Kitasatospora fiedleri: one gene and its partner. The protein of the gene in region 1 interacts with the protein of each later gene in a pairwise test. Links are inferred from orthologs where the notes say so. Each region holds a gene or a part of one and is shown on either strand. Other genes may lie near its edges. The genes, in order: mrdA and QMQ26_RS12685.

Region 1 (9,494 bases):
CCGACTACTGCTGGTCCTGCTGGTGGTGGTGGCCTTCGCCCTGATCACCGTGGACATCAAGGGCGGCCAGGACTCGCCGCTCGGCGGCGCCCGCCGGGCCGCGGCCTCCGCGCTCGGCCCGGCGGAGAACGCCGCGGCCGGCGCGGTCGACCCGGTCGCCGGCTACATCCGGGCGATCCGCGACGCCGGCACCCACCAGCAGCGGCTCGACCAGATCACCCGGGAGAACACCGAGCTGCGCCAGAGACTGGCCTCCTCGGACGCCGCGGCCGGCCGCACCAAGCAGCTCGACGACCTGCTGCACACGGCCGGCTCCGGCGGCTACACCGTCAAGGCCGCCCAGGTCATCGCGATCGGCGCGGCCCAGGGCTTCTCCTGGACCATCACCATCGACGCCGGCAGCGACGACGGCCTGACCCGCGACATGACCGTGATCGACGGCCAGGGCCTGGTCGGCCGGATCACCACCGTCGCCCCGACCACCGCGACCGTGCTGCTCGCCTCCGACCCCGGCTTCACCGCCGGCGTCCGGCTGGAGGGCGGCGGCGAGATCGGCTTCGCGGCCGGGCAGGGCGCCTCGCCGATGCGGATCGAGCTGCTGAACGGCCGGGCCCAGGTCAAGCCCGGCGACCGGCTGGTCACCTTCGGCTCGCAGAGCGGCCGCCCGTTCGTGCCCGGCGTGCCGGTCGGCACCGTCAAGGAGGTGCAGGCCACGCCGGGCCAGCTGACCAAGACCATCCTGGTCGAGCCGTACGTGCAGTTCACCCGGCTCGACCTGGTCGGCGTGGTGGTCGTCCCGCCGCGCACCGACCCGCGGGACGCCGTGCTGCCGCCGGTGCCCGCCGCCTCCGCCGGCGCCGCGGGCAACCCGCAGGCCCCGATCGCCGCCGCACCGCCGACCACCGGGGGGAACTGATGCCGCGTGTGAACCGGATTCTGCTGTCCGCCGTGCTGCTGGTACTGGCCCTGGTCATCCAGGTCAGCGTCCTCGGCCGGCTCCAACTGCCCGGCGCCACCCCGGACCTGCTGATGCTGGTGGTGGTCGGCCTGGCCCTGGTGTACGGGCCGACCGGCGGCTGCCTGGTCGGCTTCTGCGCCGGCCTGCTGGCCGACCTCGCCCCGCCGTCCGACCACGCGGTCGGCCGGTACGCGCTGGTGCTGTGCCTGGTCGGCTACGGCGCCGGCCTGCTCAAGCCGGAGGGCGGCCGGCAGCGCTCGGCTCTCTCCGCGCTGGGCGTGGTCGCGGTCGCCGCGGTGGTCTCCACCCTGCTGTACGCGACGGTGGGCGCGCTGGTCGGCGACACCGCGGCCCGGCACGTCGGACTGACCGGCCTGGTCTTCAGCGCCCTGCTGTACGACGTACTGCTGGCCCCGTTCACGGTGCCGCTGGTGATGCTGCTGGCCCGCCGCTTCGACGGCGACCGGGTGGTCAACGAGACCGAGCGCGGCGCGGACGGCGGCTCCGGCCTCGGCGCGCTGGCCCGCTACCGGACCACCCGCCAGCCCTCCGCCACCCCCTACAAGAAGAAGCGCGCGCTCGGCCTCGCCAAGCGCCCCTGAGCCGGGACGGAGACCGCGCACGTGAGCAACATCCCCGAGACCGGCCGGACCCGCCGGGTGACGATCCGGCTGGTCGTCCTCCAGGTGCTGGTCCTGTCGCTACTGGCCACCCTCGGCGGCCGGCTGTGGTACCTGCAGATCCGCAACGGCAAGGAGTTCACCGAGAAGGCCCAGGGCAACCACGTCCGCGAGGTGGTGGAGCCCGCCGTCCGCGGCGAGATCCTGGACGCCTCCGGGCGGATTCTGGCCGGCAACGAGACCAAGCTGGTGGTGTCGGTCTCCCGCACCGCGCTGCTCCAGCAGAAGGACCGCGGCAAGGCGGTGCTCTCCCGGCTCGCCGACGTCCTGGGCGTCCCGGCCGCGGACGTGCAGAACAAGGTCCGGCTGTGCGACGCCAAGACGCCGCAGCCCTGCTGGAACGGCTCCCCGTACCAGCCGATCCCGGTCACCCAGCAGGCCACCACCCAGCAGGCGATGCAGATAATGGAGCGCCGCGAGGACTTCCCCGGCGTCACCGCCCAGCCCACCGCGCTGCGCCGCTACACCAACGCGGAGGGCGCCAGCGCCGCCCAGATCCTCGGCTACCTCTCGCCGGTCACCGACGACGAGGTCACCAAGACCGCCGACAAGACCGGCCGGGAGCGCCGCCTGCCCTCCGACCAGATCGGCCGGGCCGGCCTGGAGTCGGTGTACGACGACGACCTGCGCGGCACCACCGGCGTCGACCGGCTGGAGGTCGACAACCTCGGCCGGGTGATCGGCAGCGCCGGCACCACCCCCGCGCAGTCCGGCAACAACCTGGTCACCTCGATCGACGCCCGGGTGCAGAAGGTGGTCGAGGACCAGCTGGCCCAGGCCATGGCCGAGGCCCGCAAGGTGTACGACAAGGAGACCAGCCGCAACTACATCGCCGACTCCGGCGCGGCCGTCGTGATGGACGTGCACACCGGCCGGATCGTGGCGATGGCCAGCGCCCCCACCTACGACCCCAACCTCTGGGTCGGCGGCATCTCCGCCAAGGACTACGAGACGCTGAACAGCAAGGACTCCAACTACCCGCTGATCAACCGGGCCATCCAGGGCCAGTCCGCGCCCGGCTCCACCTTCAAGGTGGTCTCCACCACCGCCGCCGCGCAGGCCGGCTACGACCTCAACGGGCACTACCCGTGCCCGAAGTCGCTGACCATCGGCGGCCGCGAGTTCAAGAACTTCGAGAGCGAGAGCTTCGGCGACATCTCGCTGGAGAAGGCCCTGGAGGTCTCCTGCGACACCGTCTTCTACGGCCTGGCCTACGACCAGTGGATGAAGGACGGCGGCCTCAAGCCCAAGAAGGACGCCCAGGACTGGTTCTTCAAGACCGCCCACGAGTTCGGCCTCGGCGCCAAGACCGGCGTCGACCTGCCCGGCGAGGTGGCCGGCCGGGTCCCCGACCGGCAGTGGAAGCAGTCCTACTACGACGCGATGAAGGACTCCTGGTGCCAGCAGGCGGCCAAGGGCGGCCACGAGTACGCCGACGAGATCGCCCGCGAGAACTGCGCCGACGGCAACCAGATGCGCGCCGGTGACATGGTCAACTTCGCCATCGGCCAGGGCGACACCCTGGTCACCCCGCTCCAGATGGCCCGGATCTACTCGGCGCTCGCCAACGGCGGCACCCTGTACCGGCCCACCATCGGCAAGGCCGTGGTCAGCCCCGACGGCACCCTCGTGCGCGACATCGCCCCGCACGAGGACGGCAAGATCCCGGCCCAGGGCAAGCTGCTGGAGTACATCGACCAGGCCACCGCCGGCGTCGTCACCTCCGGCACCGCCGCCTGGAAGTTCACCGGCTCCGGCTGGCCGCAGGGCAAGATCGAGCTGCACGCCAAGACCGGCACCGCCGAGGTCGCCGGCAAGCAGACCACCTCCTGGCTGACCACCTACAGCAACGACTACGCGGTGGTCATGACGATCAGTCAGGGCGGCACCGGCTCCGGCGGCTCCGGCGACTCGGTGCGCCGGATCTACCAGGCGCTGTACGGCGTCGACGACAAGGGCGCCATCGACAACTCCAAGGCGCTGCTGCCCAAGCCGCAGGCCGAACTGCCCAAGTTCAACCCGGACGGCACCGCGATCGTCCCCACCGCCTTCAGCTACGAACCCGGCGCCACCTTCCTGGACCCGGCCCCGCCGGCCCGGGCCGGCCAGGTGTCCGGCGTGCTGCTCGCCGCCGTCGAACCCACCCGCGGCGGCGGGTACGGAAGGGGCCGGGCATGACCTCGTACGACTCCTACCGGACGGTCCGGCTCTCGCCCCGGCGCTCCTCGCTGGGCCGGGCGCTGGCCAAGGACTCCCCGCTGCGGCGGCTCGACTGGATCATGATCCTGGCGGCGCTGGCGCTCTCCGTGATCGGCTCGCTGCTGGTCTGGTCCGCCACCCGCGGCCGCGACCAGCTCACCCACGGCGACCCGCAGTACTTCCTGTACCGGCACCTGACCAACCTGGCGATCGGCATCGGCCTGTGCGTGGCGGTGATCCTGCTCGGCACCCGCCGGCTGCGCACCGCGGCGCCGTTCATCTACCTGGCCGTGGTGCTGATGCTGTTCGCGGTGCTCAGCCCGCTCGGCTCGACCATCAACGGCGCGCACTCCTGGATCCAGTTCGGCGGCGGCTTCTCCATCCAGCCCGCCGAGTTCGCCAAACTGGCGATCGTGCTGGGCATGGCCGTGGTGCTCTCCTCCCGGGTCGACAGCGGCGAGCGGGAGTTCCCGCCCACCCGCAGCGTGCTGCAGTCGCTGGCGGTGGCCGGCTTCCCGATGGCCGTGGTCATGCTGATGCCGGACCTCGGCTCGGTGATGGTGATGGTGGTCACCATGCTCGGCGTGCTGCTGGCCTCCGGCGCCGCCAACCGCTGGGTGGTCGGCCTGCTGGCCGGCGGCACCGCCGGGGCGCTGGCGATCTGGAAGCTCGGCATCCTCAGCCAGTACCAGATCGACCGCTTCGCGGCCTTCGCCAACCCGGCGCTCGACCCGGCCGGCGTCGGCTACAACACCGCGCAGGCCAGGATCGCGATCGGCTCCGGCGGCCCGACCGGCATGGGCCTGTTCCACGGCACCCAGACCATAGGGCAGTTCGTCCCCGAGCAGCAGACCGACTTCGTGTTCAGCGTGGCCGGCGAGGAACTCGGCTTCGCCGGCGGCCTGCTGATGCTCGGCCTGCTCGGCGTCATCCTGTGGCGCGCCTGCCGGATAGCGCGCCACGCCAGCGACCTGTACGGGACGATCCTGGCGGCCGGCGCGGTCACCTGGTTCGCCTTCCAGGCGTTCGAGAACATCGGCATGAACCTCGGCATCATGCCGGTCGCGGGCATCCCGCTGCCGTTCGTCTCCTACGGCGGCTCCTCGATGTTCGCGGTCTGGATCGCGATCGGACTGCTGCAGTCGGTGCGCTCCCAGCGGCCGATAGGGGTCTGACCCCTCCACCGCGTGGAAACAGTGACCCCCGGGGCTCGGCTACCCTGAAGGGTCACTGCTTTTTCTGCCGTAAAGGTCCTTGCGCATGACTGTCGAATCGGTCTTCCCACGCCTGGAGGCCCTCCTCCCGCACGTCCAGAAGCCGATCCAGTACGTCGGTGGCGAGCTCAACTCGACCGTCAAGGACTGGGACGCCTGCGACGTCCGCTGGGCGCTGATGTACCCCGACGCCTACGAGGTCGGCCTGCCCAACCAGGGCACCATGATCCTCTACGAGGTGCTGAACGAGCGCGAGGGCGTCCTCGCCGAGCGCAGCTACAGCGTCTGGCCGGACCTGGAAGCGCTGATGCGCGAGCACGGCGTCCCGCAGTTCACGGTCGACGCGCACCGCCCGATCAAGGCGTTCGACGTGTTCGGCCTGTCGTTCTCCACCGAGCTCGGCTACACCAACATGCTGACCGCGCTCGACCTGGCCGGCATCCCGCTGAACGCCGCCGACCGCACGATGGACGACCCGGTCGTGCTCGCGGGCGGCCACGCCGCGTTCAACCCCGAGCCGATCGCCGAGTTCATCGACGCGGCCGTGATCGGCGACGGCGAGCAGGCCGTGCTCGACATCACGGACATCGTCCGGGCCTGGAAGGCCGAGGGCCGCCCCGGCGGTCGGGACGAGCTGCTGCTGCGCCTGGCGAAGACCGGTGGGGTGTACATCCCGCGGTTCTACGACGTCGAGTACCTGCCCGACGGCCGGATCGCCCGCGTCGTCCCGAACCGCCCCGGCGTGCCGTGGCGGGTCTCCAAGCACACCGTGATGGACCTCGACGAGTGGCCCTACCCCAAGCAGCCGCTCGTCCCGCTCGCCGAGACCGTGCACGAGCGGATGTCGGTGGAGATCTTCCGCGGCTGCACCCGCGGCTGCCGCTTCTGCCAGGCCGGCATGATCACGCGCCCCGTGCGGGAGCGAAGCATCACCGGCATCGGCGAGATGGTCGAGCGCGGGCTGAAGGCCACCGGCTTCGAGGAGGTCGGCCTGCTCTCGCTCTCCTCCGCGGACCACTCCGAGATCGCCGACGTCACCAAGGGCCTGGCCGACCGCTACGCCGAGGACAAGATCGGCCTCTCGCTGCCCTCCACCCGGGTCGACGCCTTCAACATCGACCTGGCCAACGAGCTCTCCCGCAACGGCCGCCGCTCCGGCCTCACTTTCGCCCCCGAGGGCGGCTCCGAGCGCATCCGCAAGGTCATCAACAAGATGGTGTCCGAGGAGGACCTCATCAACACGGTGGCCACCGCGTACGGCAACGGCTGGCGCCAGGTGAAGCTGTACTTCATGTGCGGCCTGCCCACCGAGACCGACGAGGACGTGCTGCAGATCGGCGAGATGGCGAAGAACGTCATCGCCAAGGGCCGCGAGGTCACCGGCACCAACGACATCCGCTGCACCGTCTCGATCGGCGGCTTCGTCCCCAAGCCGCACACCCCGTTCCAGTGGGCCCCGCAGCTGTCCGCCGAGGCCACCGACGCGCGGCTGACCAAGCTGCGCGACTCGATCCGCGGCGACCGCAAGTTCGGCAAGAACATCGGCTTCCGCTACCACGACGGCAAGCCCGGCATCATCGAGGGCCTGCTCTCCCGCGGCGACCGCCGGATCGGCGCCGTCATCCGGGCCGTCTACGAGGACGGCGGCCGCTTCGACGGCTGGCGCGAGCACTTCTCCTACGACCGCTGGATCGCCTCCGCCGAGAAGGGCCTGGCCGGCACCGGCGTCGACGTGGACTGGTACACCACCCGCGAGCGCGGCTACGAGGAGGTGCTGCCCTGGGACCACCTGGACAGCGGCCTCGACAAGGACTGGCTCTGGGAGGACTGGCAGGACGCGCTGGAGGAGGTCGAGGTCGAGGACTGCCGCTGGACCCCGTGCTTCGACTGCGGAGTCTGCCCGCAGATGGACACCCACATCCAGGTCGGCCCCACCGGCAAGAAGCTGCTGCCGCTGACGGTCGTCAACAGCTGACGCGGCCTCACCCCCGGCCCCCGCCACGACCCCGTGGCGGGGGCCCTTTGCCCGGGTATGACCATCGGCTGATCGGGCGACGGGGGAGTGACGATGGCTCAGCAGGGCGGGGGCTGCCTGGTCGCGTTGGTGCGGCTGGTGGTGGTGGCGGTGGTGGTGCCGCTGCGGCTGCTGTGGGAACTCGTGGCGCTGGTCGCCCGCGGGGCCGGATGGCTGGTCGACAGGGTGTTGCTATGGCCGCTGCGCCTGCTCTGGCGGGGGGTGCTGGGGCCGCTGCTGTACCGGCTGGTGGTCGTCCCGGTCGGCCGGCTGTGGCGGTGGGTGGTGGTGGTGCCGCTGACCTGGCTGTGGCGGTGGGTGGTGCGGCCGGTCCTGGCGGCGCTGTGGAACTACGTGCTGGCCCCGATCGGGCGCGGGACGGCGTACCTGGCGGTCGGGTTCGGCCGGGTGGTCGCCTGGTCGGCGTACCACCTGGTCGCGGTGCCGGTCCGGGCGCTGTGGCGGTGGGTGCTGGTGCCGCTCGGCAGGGCGTTCCGGGACTGGCTGTGGCGGCCGGTGCTGTTCCCGGTGCTGCGCGCGCTCTGGCTGGCGTTCCGCCGGGCCTGGCGGCTCGGCGGCCGGATCTGGCGCTTCACCGTGGTCGCCCCCTGCCGCTGGGTGCGCCGCGACGTCTGGTGGCCCGTCAGGGCGGAGGTCCGCCGGGTGGCCCGGGAGGTACGGCGGACGCTGCTCGGCTGACGCACCGCGTACCCTTGGTGGGGACAAGGTCCGGCCGGAGCCGCACGCGGTGCGAGGCCGGACGGGGACAACTGACGAAGGACTGAGCCCCCTGGCACGCCGCACGCCCGACGGTCCGCCGCCCGCGCCGACGGTGCAGCGCATCCGTCTCCGCTACACCAAGCGCGGCCGTCTGCGCTTCACCAGCCACCGGGACTTCCAGCGGGCGTTCGAGCGCGCGCTCCGCCGCTCGGCCGTCCCGATGGCCTACTCCGCGGGCTTCACCCCGCACCCCAAGGTCTCCTACGCCAACGCCGCCCCGACCGGCACCGCCAGCGAGGCCGAGTACCTGGAGATCGGCCTCGCCGAGCACCGCGACCCGGAGGCGCTCCGCCGCCAACTGGACGAGTCGCTGCCGCCCGGCCTGGACGTCACCGACGCCGTCGAGGTCGCCACCGGCAACTTCGTGGAGCGCCTGGAAGCCTCCGAGTGGCTGCTGCGCCTGCCCGGCGTGGAGCCCGCCGAGGCCGAGAAGGCCGCCGCCGTGTTTCTGGCCGCCGAGGCGGTCGAGGTCCAGCGGATGACCAAGAACGGCCTGCGCACCTTCGACGCGCGCGCCGCCGTCGCCGCGATCGAAACCGTCCCCGAGGGCTCCCCCCTGGTCGGGATCGGTGACAACACGGCCACGGACGGTGCGGACGATGTTCGCGCGGGCGCTCCCTGTGCGATACTGCGGCTGGTAGTACGACACGCCACACCCGCCGTACGACCCGACGACGTATTGTCCGGTCTCCGTTCGACGGCCGACCTCGCGCCGCCGGTCCCCGTAGAGGTGACCAGGCTGGCGCAGGGGCCGCTCGACGAGCAGACCGGCACGGTGACCGACCCGCTGGCGCTCGACCGCGCCGCGGCCGAGGTCGGCCGGTAGGCCGCCCCGCCGCGCGCAACCGCCGTCCGCCGAGTGGGCGGGAGCGCAGGCACGGAGAGAACTCCGGGCCTGTGGCTCCCCGGCCCCCGCGGCTCCCCAGGGGAGCGAGCGTCGTCGCGCGCAGGCCCGGCCATCCTTTCGGCCCGGCCCTTGAAAACTGAGAAGAACTGGTCAGACCAGAAGACTTTTCGACCCCCCGCGTCCCGCGGGGGGTTGAGCGAGACTACGAGCCCCTGTGCGGTCTCACGTCCGCACGACGGCACCGTGGGAGCCGGACCGCCCGAAGCGGCGTCCGGCTGGTGAACGCGGTGGAGCGTCGTGCCAGGACGCGGAGCCCGGGGGCCTGACGGGAGACACACCCGCATGCTCGAAAACACCGAACCGCAGCCCGCTGCGGCCGACAACAACAACGACAACGGGGCCGACGGCACCGCCGCGGCACCGCCGCGCCGCCGCCGCCGAGCGGTGTCCCGCCCGGCCGGCTCCCCGCAGGGTGCCGCGAGCGAGGGCGCCGGGACCGTGGTGGCGGCCCCCGCCGCCCCGGCGGCCGAGGCCGAGGCCCCGGCCGCCGAGCCGGTGGCGGAGGAGAAGCCGGTCCGCGCCCGGCGCACCCGTAAGCGTGCCGAGGCTCCGGCCGGTGCGCCGGAGGCCCCTGCCGCGGTTGAGGCCGCGCCCGAGGTGCCCGCCGAGGCCCCGGCCGCCGCCGAGGCCGAGGCTCCCGCCGCTGAGCCGGTGGCGGAGGAGAAGCCGGTCCGCGCCCGCCGTACCCGTAAGCGTGCCGAGGCTCCGGCCGGTGCGCCGGAGGCCCCTGCCGCGGTTGAGG
Region 2 (9,597 bases), 150 kb from region 1 along the record:
GCCCAGGGCCTGGGCGAACTGCGGTGCGAGGTCCAGGAGTTGGGTGGTCGAGATGACGGCGCCGCGCAGGCCCAGGTGGCCGTCGGGCAGGCCGAGGCGGACGGCGGTGCGCAGGTCGGTGTTCTTCAGCGCCGCGCCGCGCAGCCGCACCTCCTCCAGCGTGCTGCCGGGGAAGGAGACGCCGGTGAGCCTGGCGTCGGCGAGGTCGACGTCCCGCAGCAGGCAGTCCTCGAACACCACGTCGCGCAGCACCGCGCCGCGCAGGTTGACCGCCTCCAGCTTGCACTGGCGGAACACCGTGCGCCGCACCGCCGAGCTGTACGCGGAGACGCCCGCCAGCACGGTGGACTCGACCTCGGTGTCCTGCCACTCGCTCTCCGCGAGGTCGACGCCCACCAGCCGCCCGCCGTGCACCCACACCTCGTTGAACCCGGCCCGGCGCAGCCTCGACTCCTCGATCCGCACCCCGGTGAAGGCGCACTCCAGGAAGTGCGCGCCGCCGAACTGCCCGGTCAGCGCGAGGCCGTCGAAGTGCGCGGTGTCGTACCGGGCGTCGGGGCGCAGCGGGCCGGTGTGGCGGCGCAGCAGGTGGGCGTACGGGAGGTCTTCGAGGCGCACGGGTCAGCTCCGTTTCGCGGACAGGGTGAGGCCGACGGCGACGGCGAGCGCCACCAGGAGCCCGGCGACCAGCACGCCGGACTCCCCCGCCAGCGTCGCAGCCAGCACCGACAGCGCGGCCACCGGCAGGACCGCCTGGGCGGCGCCCCGCTTGTGGTGGCGGGCGTGCAGCGCCCAGACGGTGAACAGGAACAGCGCGGTGGGGACGGTCACGGCGGCGGTCGCGGCCCGCTCCGAGACGTGCGCGGCGCCCACCGCGTGCTCGACCGCGACCTCCAGGCCCGCGCCGACCGCGGCGGCCGAGGCGAAGATCAGGTAGTGGCCGTAGCCCCAGGGCAGCGCCTGCCGGTTGTCGCGCAGGTGGTCGTGGCTGTCGTCGGCGAAGTAGATCCACCAGGCGCCGAAGCAGATCAGCAGGCCGCCGGCCGCGATCGGCAGCAGTTCGGCGATCGCCTCGTGCTCGTCCAGGGCGGTCTGGATGGCGACGGTGGCGGCGGCGACCGTCTCGCCGAGCACGATGATGGTGAACAGGCCGTAGCGCTCCACGATGTGGTGCCGGTGCCAGGGCGTCTGCCGGTCCTTCTCGGCCCAGACCGGGACGGCGAGTTCGACCAGCACGCCGAGCGGGAACAGCGGGCCCTGGACGCCGTGCGGCAGGAACAGCAGCACCACCCAGAACACCTGGACGAGGGTGATCCCGGCCGCGTAGCGCAGCGCGCAGGTGCGGGCCGGCCCGCTCTCGCCGCGGGCGGCGCGCAGCCACTGGGTGACCATGGCCAGCCGCATCAGCACGTACCCGGCCACGCCGAGCGTCAGGTCCCGGTCCTCGAAGATCCGCGGGACGCCGGCCGCGAGCACCAGCACGCCGGTGATCTGCACCAGGGTGGTGAGCCGGTAGGGCACGTCGTCGACGTCGTACGCGGAGGCGAACCAGGTGAAGTTCATCCAGGCCCACCAGACCGCGAAGAAGGACATGGTGAACCCGGTGAGTGCGGTGCCGAGGTGGCCCCCGGCCAGGGCGTGGGCGAGTTCGCGGCCGGCCTGGGCGATGGCGACCACGAAGCACAGGTCGAAGAACAACTCGAGCGGGGTGGAGGCCCGGTGGGACTCGCCCCGGTCGCGGGCCAGCATCCGGCGGACCGGGCGGTAGGGGTCGGGGGCGGAGCTCATGGCGCTGCCTTCGCGGTGGGCCGCGCGGCAGGGGGCGGGCGCGGCAGGGGAGTTGGACACCGGCGATCCTGGCAGCCCGGGCCGGGCGGCGCACGCACCGTGCGCGGCACGCGGATTGTCGGGATTCCATCCGATCCGACGAGTCGTCACGCGGAGTTGACGCCGCAGTGCGCGATCCGAGTGACAGCTTGGCCCATTTCAGCGCGTGTTGCGCCGATTGCCCCTTCTGTCCGAATTAGACCGATAGATTCCTCTGCGGATGGACGGACGACGAGGGCGCTTCGCGGGCAACGCGGAAGGTCAAGGACGAGGGTGGAACGCGGGACCGGCTCCCGCGCTCCGCAGGACCCGAACTCCTCGTGATCACCGCGCTGCCCGACAGCGCCGCCCGCCGCACCGCACCGCCCCGCACTGGACCACGGGACCAACGTCCCGCCGGACCGGGCCCTTCCCCTCCCGCCCCCGGCCCGCCCCCGACGTAGCGTTCGAGGAGGAGAACCCACCCGCCCACGCAGAGGGGAGCGCCGCCATGCACCGCACCGACCCGCCCCGCGCCGTCGAACTGGCCACCCCGGACGGCGACTGGATCGCCGTCTGCGACGCTCGCGAACTGGAGCCCGACTCCGGCACCGCCGTCCTGCTGCCCGGCGGCGACCAGGCCGCCGTCTTCCGCACCCCGGCCGGCGAACTGCTGGCGGTCGGCAACCGCGACCCGTTCGCCGACTCCTGGTCCATCGCCGACGGCATCACCGGCAGCGTCGACGGCACCCCCACCGTCTCCACCCCCCTCCACCAACGCCTGTTCGACCTGCGCACCGGCACCTGCCTGGACGACCCCTCCCGCGCCCTCCCCGTCTGGCCGGCCCGCCTGCGCCCCACCACCTGACCACCGGCCGGGCCCGACCGGCGCCGCACCCGGCGCCCCGGAGGCCCGGGAGGGGTTCCGGCCGTGCGGCATTCCGTGCGGCATTGGGCCTAGCTCCGTTGGCCCGGGGGCGGGTGGGCGCGGTGTGATGACCGCATGCGCACAGTCGGGCACCGAGGGCAGCGGGGGGCGTCGTGAACTGGGTCGATGTGGTGATCATGGTCGGCACGCTGGTGGGGACCGCGGCGGGGATGCTGCTGGTGCAGAGGTACGCGCCCGTTCCGGCGCGGGAGAACTGCAACGACGTGGCGGGGTTCATCTTCGCCGCGGTCGGCGCGTTCTACGCGGTGCTGGTGGCGTTCGTGGTGATCGTGGTGTGGGAGAACGCCTCGACCGCGAAGGCGACCACCTTCGACGAGGCGGACGAGTTGGCCGGGGTGTACTGGATGTCCCGGCAGATGCCGCTGCCCGAGGGCGCGGTGCTGGAGGGCCTGACGCTCAGCTACGCGCACGCGGTGGTGGACACCGAGTGGCGCGAGATGAACGAGCACCACAGCGACCCGGCGGCGACCGCGCTGATGTACCGGATTCGCGACACCGCGCTGTCCTTCGAGCCGAACGGGGACCAGCAGACGGTGATCTACGAGAACCTGGTGCAGCACGTGGACGGCCTGGCCAGCAAGCGCCGGGCGCGGCTGAACCTGATCGCGGACTGCGTGCCGCCGCTGCTGTGGGCGGCGCTGATCGCGGGCGCGGTGGTCACCATCGCCTTCACCTTCCTGTTCGGCCTCTCCAACACCTGGGCGCACCTGGTGATGGTGCTCAGCCTGGCCGGGCTGATCGCGCTGTCGCTGGTGGCGATCAAGGAGATGAACTACCCGTTCGACGGGGCGAACGCGGTGAAGCCGACCGCCTTCCAGGTGTTCCTGAACCGGCTGCCGCCGCCGCGCTGAGCGACGCCGGGTGACCGCGCCGTCACGATTTCGGCGGGCGGCCCGGGGCGTGTAGTGTTCTCGGGGTCAGCAGGCGCCGCTAGCTCAGTTGGTTAGAGCAGCTGACTCTTAATCAGCGGGTCCGGGGTTCGAGTCCCTGGCGGCGCACCGACGGTCGAGAGCCTCCCTCCGGGGAGGCTCTCGGCGTTCCGGGGCCCGGTCGGCCCGGGTCCGCCCGGCCCGGGAAGCCGGTTTTCGCCGCAGGTCGGGGAGCGTGTAGTGTTCTCCACGTCAGCACGCGCCGCTAGCTCAGTTGGTTAGAGCAGCTGACTCTTAATCAGCGGGTCCGGGGTTCGAGTCCCTGGCGGCGCACCGACGGTCCGAAGGCCCCTCGCGAGAGCGAGGGGCCTTCGGCGTTTTTCCGGCCGCTCCCGCCGCGTCCCATGTCCCCGGCCCGACGCGCTCGTTGAGAAGGGGGAGAAGAGGAAGCTAAGGGGTATTTAAAGATCGTCTTAGGAGAAATGGGACATAGGTCCCTAACATCTGACAAGTCGATCAGTCAGGCTGGCGAGGTTCACGCCGTCGCCCGAGCGAGCAGCCCGTCCGGGGCCTGCGGGAAGGTCTCCGTTGCCTCGAAAGCCCCGTGAGCGCAGTGAGCGGAAGAAGCGCACCGGCTGGCGCCGCCTGATACCCACCTGGCGGATCACCCTGCTCGGGCTGGCCGCGTCCGTGCTGCTGGGGGTCGGGCTGTTCGCCCTGGGCGTCGCCCTGGTGAAGGTGCCGGACGCGCACGCGGCCGCCACCGCCCAGTCCAACACCTGGCTGTACGCGGACGGCTCGGTGCTGGCCCGCACCGGCCAGACCAACCGGCAGAACGTCTCGCTGGACAAGGTCTCCCCCGAGGCGCAGCACGCCGCGCTGGCCGCCGAGGACCGCAACTTCTACGCGGAGGGCGCGGTCAACTTCAAGGGCATGGCCCGGGCCGCGTTCAACACCGCCTCCGGCGGCGCCACCCAGGGCGGCTCGACGATCACCCAGCAGTACGTGAAGAACGCCTACCTGAACCAGAAGCAGACCGTCAGCCGCAAGGTGAAGGAGGTGTTCATCGCGATCAAGGTGGACGCCACCCAGAGCAAGGACGAGATCCTCTCCTCCTACCTGAACACCTCGTACTACGGGCGCGGCGCGTACGGCGTCCAGGCCGCCGCGCAGGCGTACTTCGGGGTGGACGCGAGCCGGCTGACCGCCGCGCAGGGCGCCTACCTGGCGACGCTGCTGAACGCGCCGAGCGCCTTCGACGTCTCCTCGGCCAGCGAGGCCGGCAAGGAGAAGGCCATGGCGCGCTGGAACTACGTGCTGGACGGCATGGTGGCGAAGAAGTGGCTGGGCGCCGAGGAGCGGCAGCACACCGCGTTCCCGGAGGTGCTGGCCCCCAAGTCGGCGCCGGGCCTGTCCGGGCAGGCGGGCTACCTGGTGGCCGCCGCCACCTCGTACCTCACCGACCGCGGCATCGTCTCGGACGCGCAGCTCGCCCAGGGCGGGTACACCATCACGCTGACCGTCGACCCGAAGAAGCAGCAGCAGCTGCAGGACTCGGTGCAGAGCCAGCTGACCGACAACCTCAAGCCGGACAGCCGCAAGGTGGACGCGGCGGCCCAGGCGGGCGCGGTCTCGGTCGACCCGGCGACCGGCCAGGTGCTGGCGCTGTACGGCGGCGCGGACGCCACCAAGCACTGGATCGACAACGCCACCCGCACCGACTACCAGGCGGGCTCGACCTTCAAGGCGATCGCGCTGGCCGCCGCCCTGGACTCCGGGGCGCGCACCCAGTCCGGCGAGCGGATCACCGCCGACACCGTGTACGACGGCACCAACCGACGGGCGGTGCGCGGCGCCAAGGGCACCCCGTACGCGCCGCCGAACGAGGGCGAGCACTCGTACGGGCAGATCTCGCTCCAGCAGGCCACCGACTGGTCGGTGAACTCGGTGTTCGCGCAGCTCGCCCAGGACACCGGGCTGGAGAAGGTCCGCGCCACCGCGGTGGCGCTCGGCCTGCCCGCCGACACGCCGGGCCTCAAGGCCGTCCCGTCGATCCCGCTGGGCGCGGCCACCCCGAGCGTGCTGGAGCTGGCCGGGGTGTACGCCGCCCTGGACAACGACGGGCAGCAGATCACCCCGTGGTTGGTGAAGGGCCTGGAGCTGGGCGGCGGGCAGATCGCGCTGCCCGCGCACGACGCCACCCGGGCGATCTCCAAGGACGCCGCCCGGGCCACCACCGCGATCCTCCGGGGCGTCATCGAGGACCAGGGCGGCACCGGCTACCGGGCCGCCGCGCTGAACCGCCCGGCGGCCGGCAAGACCGGCACCACCGACGACTCGAAGTCGGTCTGGTTCGCCGGGTACACCCCGGAGCTGGTCACCGTGGTCGGCCTGTTCGGGCAGGAGCCGGGCACCGGCAAGCAGGTCAGCCTGGACGGCGTCGGCGGCACCGGCAGCGCGGCGGGCGGCAAGTACCCGGCGCAGGTCTGGACGGCGTACATGAAGGCGGCGCTGGCCGGCCAGCCGGTCGGCGACTTCGCCGGGCCGACCCGCTCCCCGGCCGCGAGCGCCCCCACCTCGGGCCCGACCGGCTCGGCCTCCCCCAGCCAGAGCCCGACCGCGCCGGAGGACGGCGCCGGCGGCACGCCCTCGCCGTCCGCCGGGGACGACCGGCCGACCCGCTCCCCGTCCGCCCGCCCCAGCGGCAGCGCCAGCACCGGCGCGGGCGCGGGCACCGGCGGGGAGGGCGGGCGGCCGACCCGCTCGCCGTCCGCCCGGCCCAGCGGCGGGGCCGACCGCAGCCCGTCCGCGAGCACCGCGCCGGGGCTCGGCGGGGCCGGGGGCCTGCTCGGCGATCAGGACCAACCGGCGGAGTAACGCCTTACGGCGGAGGGGTCCGGGCTGGCAGAATGCGGCGATGCGCAGCAGCTCGGACCCCTCCGCCGTTCCCGTCGACACCCCGGCGGCCCCCGCCCGGACCCTGGCAGCCCCGACCCCGACCCCGGCGCGGCGGGCGGCTTCGCTGGGGCTGGGGCTCGCGCTGGTGTCGGCGTTCGCGTTCGGCGGGTCGGGGACGGCGGCCAAGCCGCTGATCGAGGCCGGGCTCTCCCCGCGCACACCGTCTGGCTGCGGGTGGCCGGGGCGGCGCTAGTGCTGCTGCCGGTGGCCTGGCGGCACCGGGAGGCGGTGCTGCGGCGGCCCGGGGTGCTGCTCGGGTTCGGGCTGCTGGCCGTCGCGGGGGTGCAGGCGTGCTACTTCGCGGCGATCTCGCGGATTCCGGTGGGCGTGGCGCTGCTGATCGAGTACCTGGGGCCGCCGCTGCTGATCGCCTACGTCCGGCTGGTGCAGCGGCGGCCGGTCTCGCGGCGGGCGACGGCCGGGGCGGGCGTCGCGGTGGCGGGGCTGGCCTGCGTGGTGGAGGTGTGGAACGGCCTCTCCTTCGACCCGCTGGGCGTGCTGTTCGCGCTCGGCGCGGCCTGCTGCCAGGTCGGCTACTTCGTGCTCGCCGACGCCGGGCGGCGCGGGGAGCGCCCGATCGACCCGCTGGCGGTCTCGGCGCACGGGCTGCTGATCGGTGCCGTGCTGCTGACCGCCCTCACCCGGCCCTGGGAGGCGGACTGGTCGCTGCTGGGCCACTCGGTGGCCATGAACGGGCACCGGCTGCCCGCGCTCGTCCCGGCCCTGTGGATGGTGCTGGTGGCCACCGTCCTGGCGTACCTGACCGGGGTGGTCTCCGTGCAGCACCTCTCCCCGCCGGTCGCGGGCGTGGTCGCCAACCTGGAGGCGGTGGTGGCCACCGTGCTGGCCTGGGTGCTGCTCGGCGAGCACCTCGGTGCCCCGCAGCTCGCGGGCGGCGCCCTCGTCCTGGCGGGCGCGTTCGCCGCGCAGTCGGCGAGCCGGGGCTGAGGCGGCGTCAGGCGCCGGGCGTCGGGCGTCAGGCTTCGGGGCAGGAAGCCCGGCGTCAGGCCGGCAGGGTCTGGCGGTGGGCGGCCAGGGCGGGGGCGGTGGTGGTGGCGAGGAACTCGGTGATCCGGTACTCGGCGACCCCGGCGGGGACGAACGGGTCGGTGGCGGCGATCGCCTCGACCGCGGCGCGGTCGGGGGCGACGGCCAGGATGACGCCGCCGTCGCGCGGGACCTTGCGGCCGGAGGCGAGGAAGGCGCCGTCCGCGTAGTGCCGCTCCAGCCAGGCGACGTGGGCGGGCAGCAGGGCGTCGACGCGCTCCAGCGGGGCGGTGTAGGTCAGTTCGAGGATGAACACGTGATCATCGTACGCCGGGCCCGGGCGGGCCGGGCCGGATGCGCGGGCGTCGGCGCGCAGTGGGGCCCGGCGGCCCTCGGCTCGACGGCCGGGCTCAGCGGCCGGTCCAGCCGAACCAGGTGAAGTGGCCGAGCGGCCAGACCACCGCGCTGGTGGGGCCGACCAGGTCCGCGACGGGGACGGCGCCGCCGTCCGGTCCGTCGCGGTGGTAGCGGGAGTCGGCGGAGTCGCTGCGGTGGTCGCCCTCGACCCAGACGTGGTCGGCGGGGACGGTCACCGGGCCGAAGTCGAGGCCGGAGCAGGAGTCGTCGCCGGGGTGCAGGTAGGGCTCGGTGACGGTCTTCCCGTCGACGGTGAGGGTGCTGCCCTGGCAGGAGACGGTCTGGCCGCCGGTGGCGATGACCCGCTTGACCAGGTAGTCGTCGCCGGGCGGGAGCAGGCCGACGGTGCTGAGGCCGGAGTGCACGGCGCGGGTGAAGGCGTTGCCGCTCGCGGGGACGGGCGGCAGCCAGCCGCCCGGGTCCTTGAACACCACGGGCTCGCCGGGCTCGGGCTTCCACCCGGTGAGGGTGGCGAACTTGTTGACGGCGACCCGGTCGCCGACCTGGAGGGTGTTCTCCATCGAGCCGGACGGGATGGAGAACATCTGGAACAGGCAGGTCTTGATCAGCACGGCGACGACCAGGCCGATCACGATCATCACGGGCAGTTCCACGTACCAGGGCCGCCGCCTGCGCGGACTCCGTTCCTGGGTGGGCCCCTCGGTCACCGCCACCGACACCGACACCGCCTCCTTGGCAAGGACAGCACGCTAACCCGAGCCGGGGGCAGGGCGAAATCCGGCCCTTACCCCGAGCCGACACCCCGCCCCGGCGCGACGGCGGCTCAGGACTCGTTGGCGATGGCCTCGTGGTGGCGGATCACCTCGGCGATGATGAAGGTGAGGAACTTCTCGGCGAACACCGGGTCGAGGTTGGCGCTGAGGGCGAGTTCGCGCAGCCGCTTGATCTGGCGGCGCTCGCGGGCCGGGTCGGCGGGCGGCAGCTGGTGCTCGGCCTTGAGGCGGCCGACCTGCTGGGTGGCCTTGAAGCGCTCGGCCAGCATGTGGACGACGGCGGCGTCGATGTTGTCGATGGACTCGCGCAGGCGGGTCAGCTCGGCCCGCACGGCGTCGTCGATCCCCGCCGGGGAGGGGGTGGGCTGGTCCGTCATGTGGGGTGGCTCCGATGCGGGATTACGGGTGGGCGCTCGGGCGCGGCGAACGGCCAATCTAACAGGGCGGGCCGGGCCGGTCCGCCCGGATGTCCTGCGCGTTCCGGCATGTGGGACGGCATGTGGGACGGCGTGCGGGACGGCGTGCGGGACGGTGTGGAGGACGGCCGGCGGGGCGGTGCCGGAGCGGTGGCGCGGCGGCGCTCGGACCGGGTGGCCGACTCCGCGCGGCGTTCGCCCGCCGAGGGGCGGTGCGGGCCGTAGGCTGGGCGGGCCCCGGCCGGAAGTCCGGTCGCGGGCGCAGCAGTTCGACCGCTGTCCTGATCTCATGGGAGGTACCTGATCGTGGCGACGACCCGCACCGCGCACACCGAGTGGGAGGGCAACCTGCTCGACGGCAAGGGCCTGGTGACCTTCGACTCCTCCGGCGTCGGCGAGTTCCCGGTGTCCTGGCCGTCCCGGGCCGAGGGCGCGAACGGGAAGACCAGCCCGGAGGAGCT

Evidence for each region.
Region 2: the proteins of mrdA (region 1) and QMQ26_RS12685 interact in binary tests that used the Escherichia coli proteins (3 or more experiments, as listed by UniProt). The link is inferred for Kitasatospora fiedleri from one-to-one orthologs.

The regions. Positions count from the first base shown.
Region 1 is NZ_OX419519.1:2,577,194-2,586,687, reverse strand. The notes cover bases 1,273-4,198. They hold mrdA (penicillin-binding protein 2), read left to right. Parts: upstream 1,273-1,581; coding sequence 1,582-3,816; downstream 3,817-4,198. Other genes in these bases: rodA (rod shape-determining protein RodA), read left to right, coding at 3,813-4,198; mreD (rod shape-determining protein MreD), read left to right, coding at 1,273-1,560. In the rest of the region: rod shape-determining protein MreC, read left to right, coding at 1-916; more of mreD, read left to right, coding at 916-1,272; more of rodA, read left to right, coding at 4,199-5,012; QMQ26_RS12040 (TIGR03960 family B12-binding radical SAM protein), read left to right, coding at 5,098-7,026; QMQ26_RS12035 (hypothetical protein), read left to right, coding at 7,120-7,764; QMQ26_RS12030 (TIGR03936 family radical SAM-associated protein), read left to right, coding at 7,898-8,671; QMQ26_RS12025 (Rne/Rng family ribonuclease), read left to right, coding at 9,035-9,494. UniProt on the Escherichia coli protein: Catalyzes cross-linking of the peptidoglycan cell wall. Responsible for the determination of the rod shape of the cell. Is probably required for lateral peptidoglycan synthesis and maintenance of the correct diameter during lateral and centripetal growth.
Region 2 is NZ_OX419519.1:2,727,593-2,737,189, forward strand. What follows is about bases 3,828-6,856. They hold QMQ26_RS12685 (transglycosylase domain-containing protein), read left to right. Parts: upstream 3,828-4,212; coding sequence 4,213-6,501; downstream 6,502-6,856. In the rest of the region: QMQ26_RS12655 (pentapeptide repeat-containing protein), read right to left, coding at 1-618; QMQ26_RS12660 (low temperature requirement protein A), read right to left, coding at 622-1,788; QMQ26_RS12665 (nitrite reductase (NAD(P)H) small subunit), read left to right, coding at 2,318-2,674; QMQ26_RS12670 (bestrophin-like domain), read left to right, coding at 2,848-3,606; QMQ26_RS12695 (YciI family protein), read right to left, coding at 7,586-7,885; lepB (signal peptidase I), read right to left, coding at 7,980-8,666; QMQ26_RS12705 (chorismate mutase), read right to left, coding at 8,771-9,097; QMQ26_RS12710 (OsmC family protein), read left to right, coding at 9,443-9,597. UniProt on the Escherichia coli protein: Cell wall formation. Synthesis of cross-linked peptidoglycan from the lipid intermediates.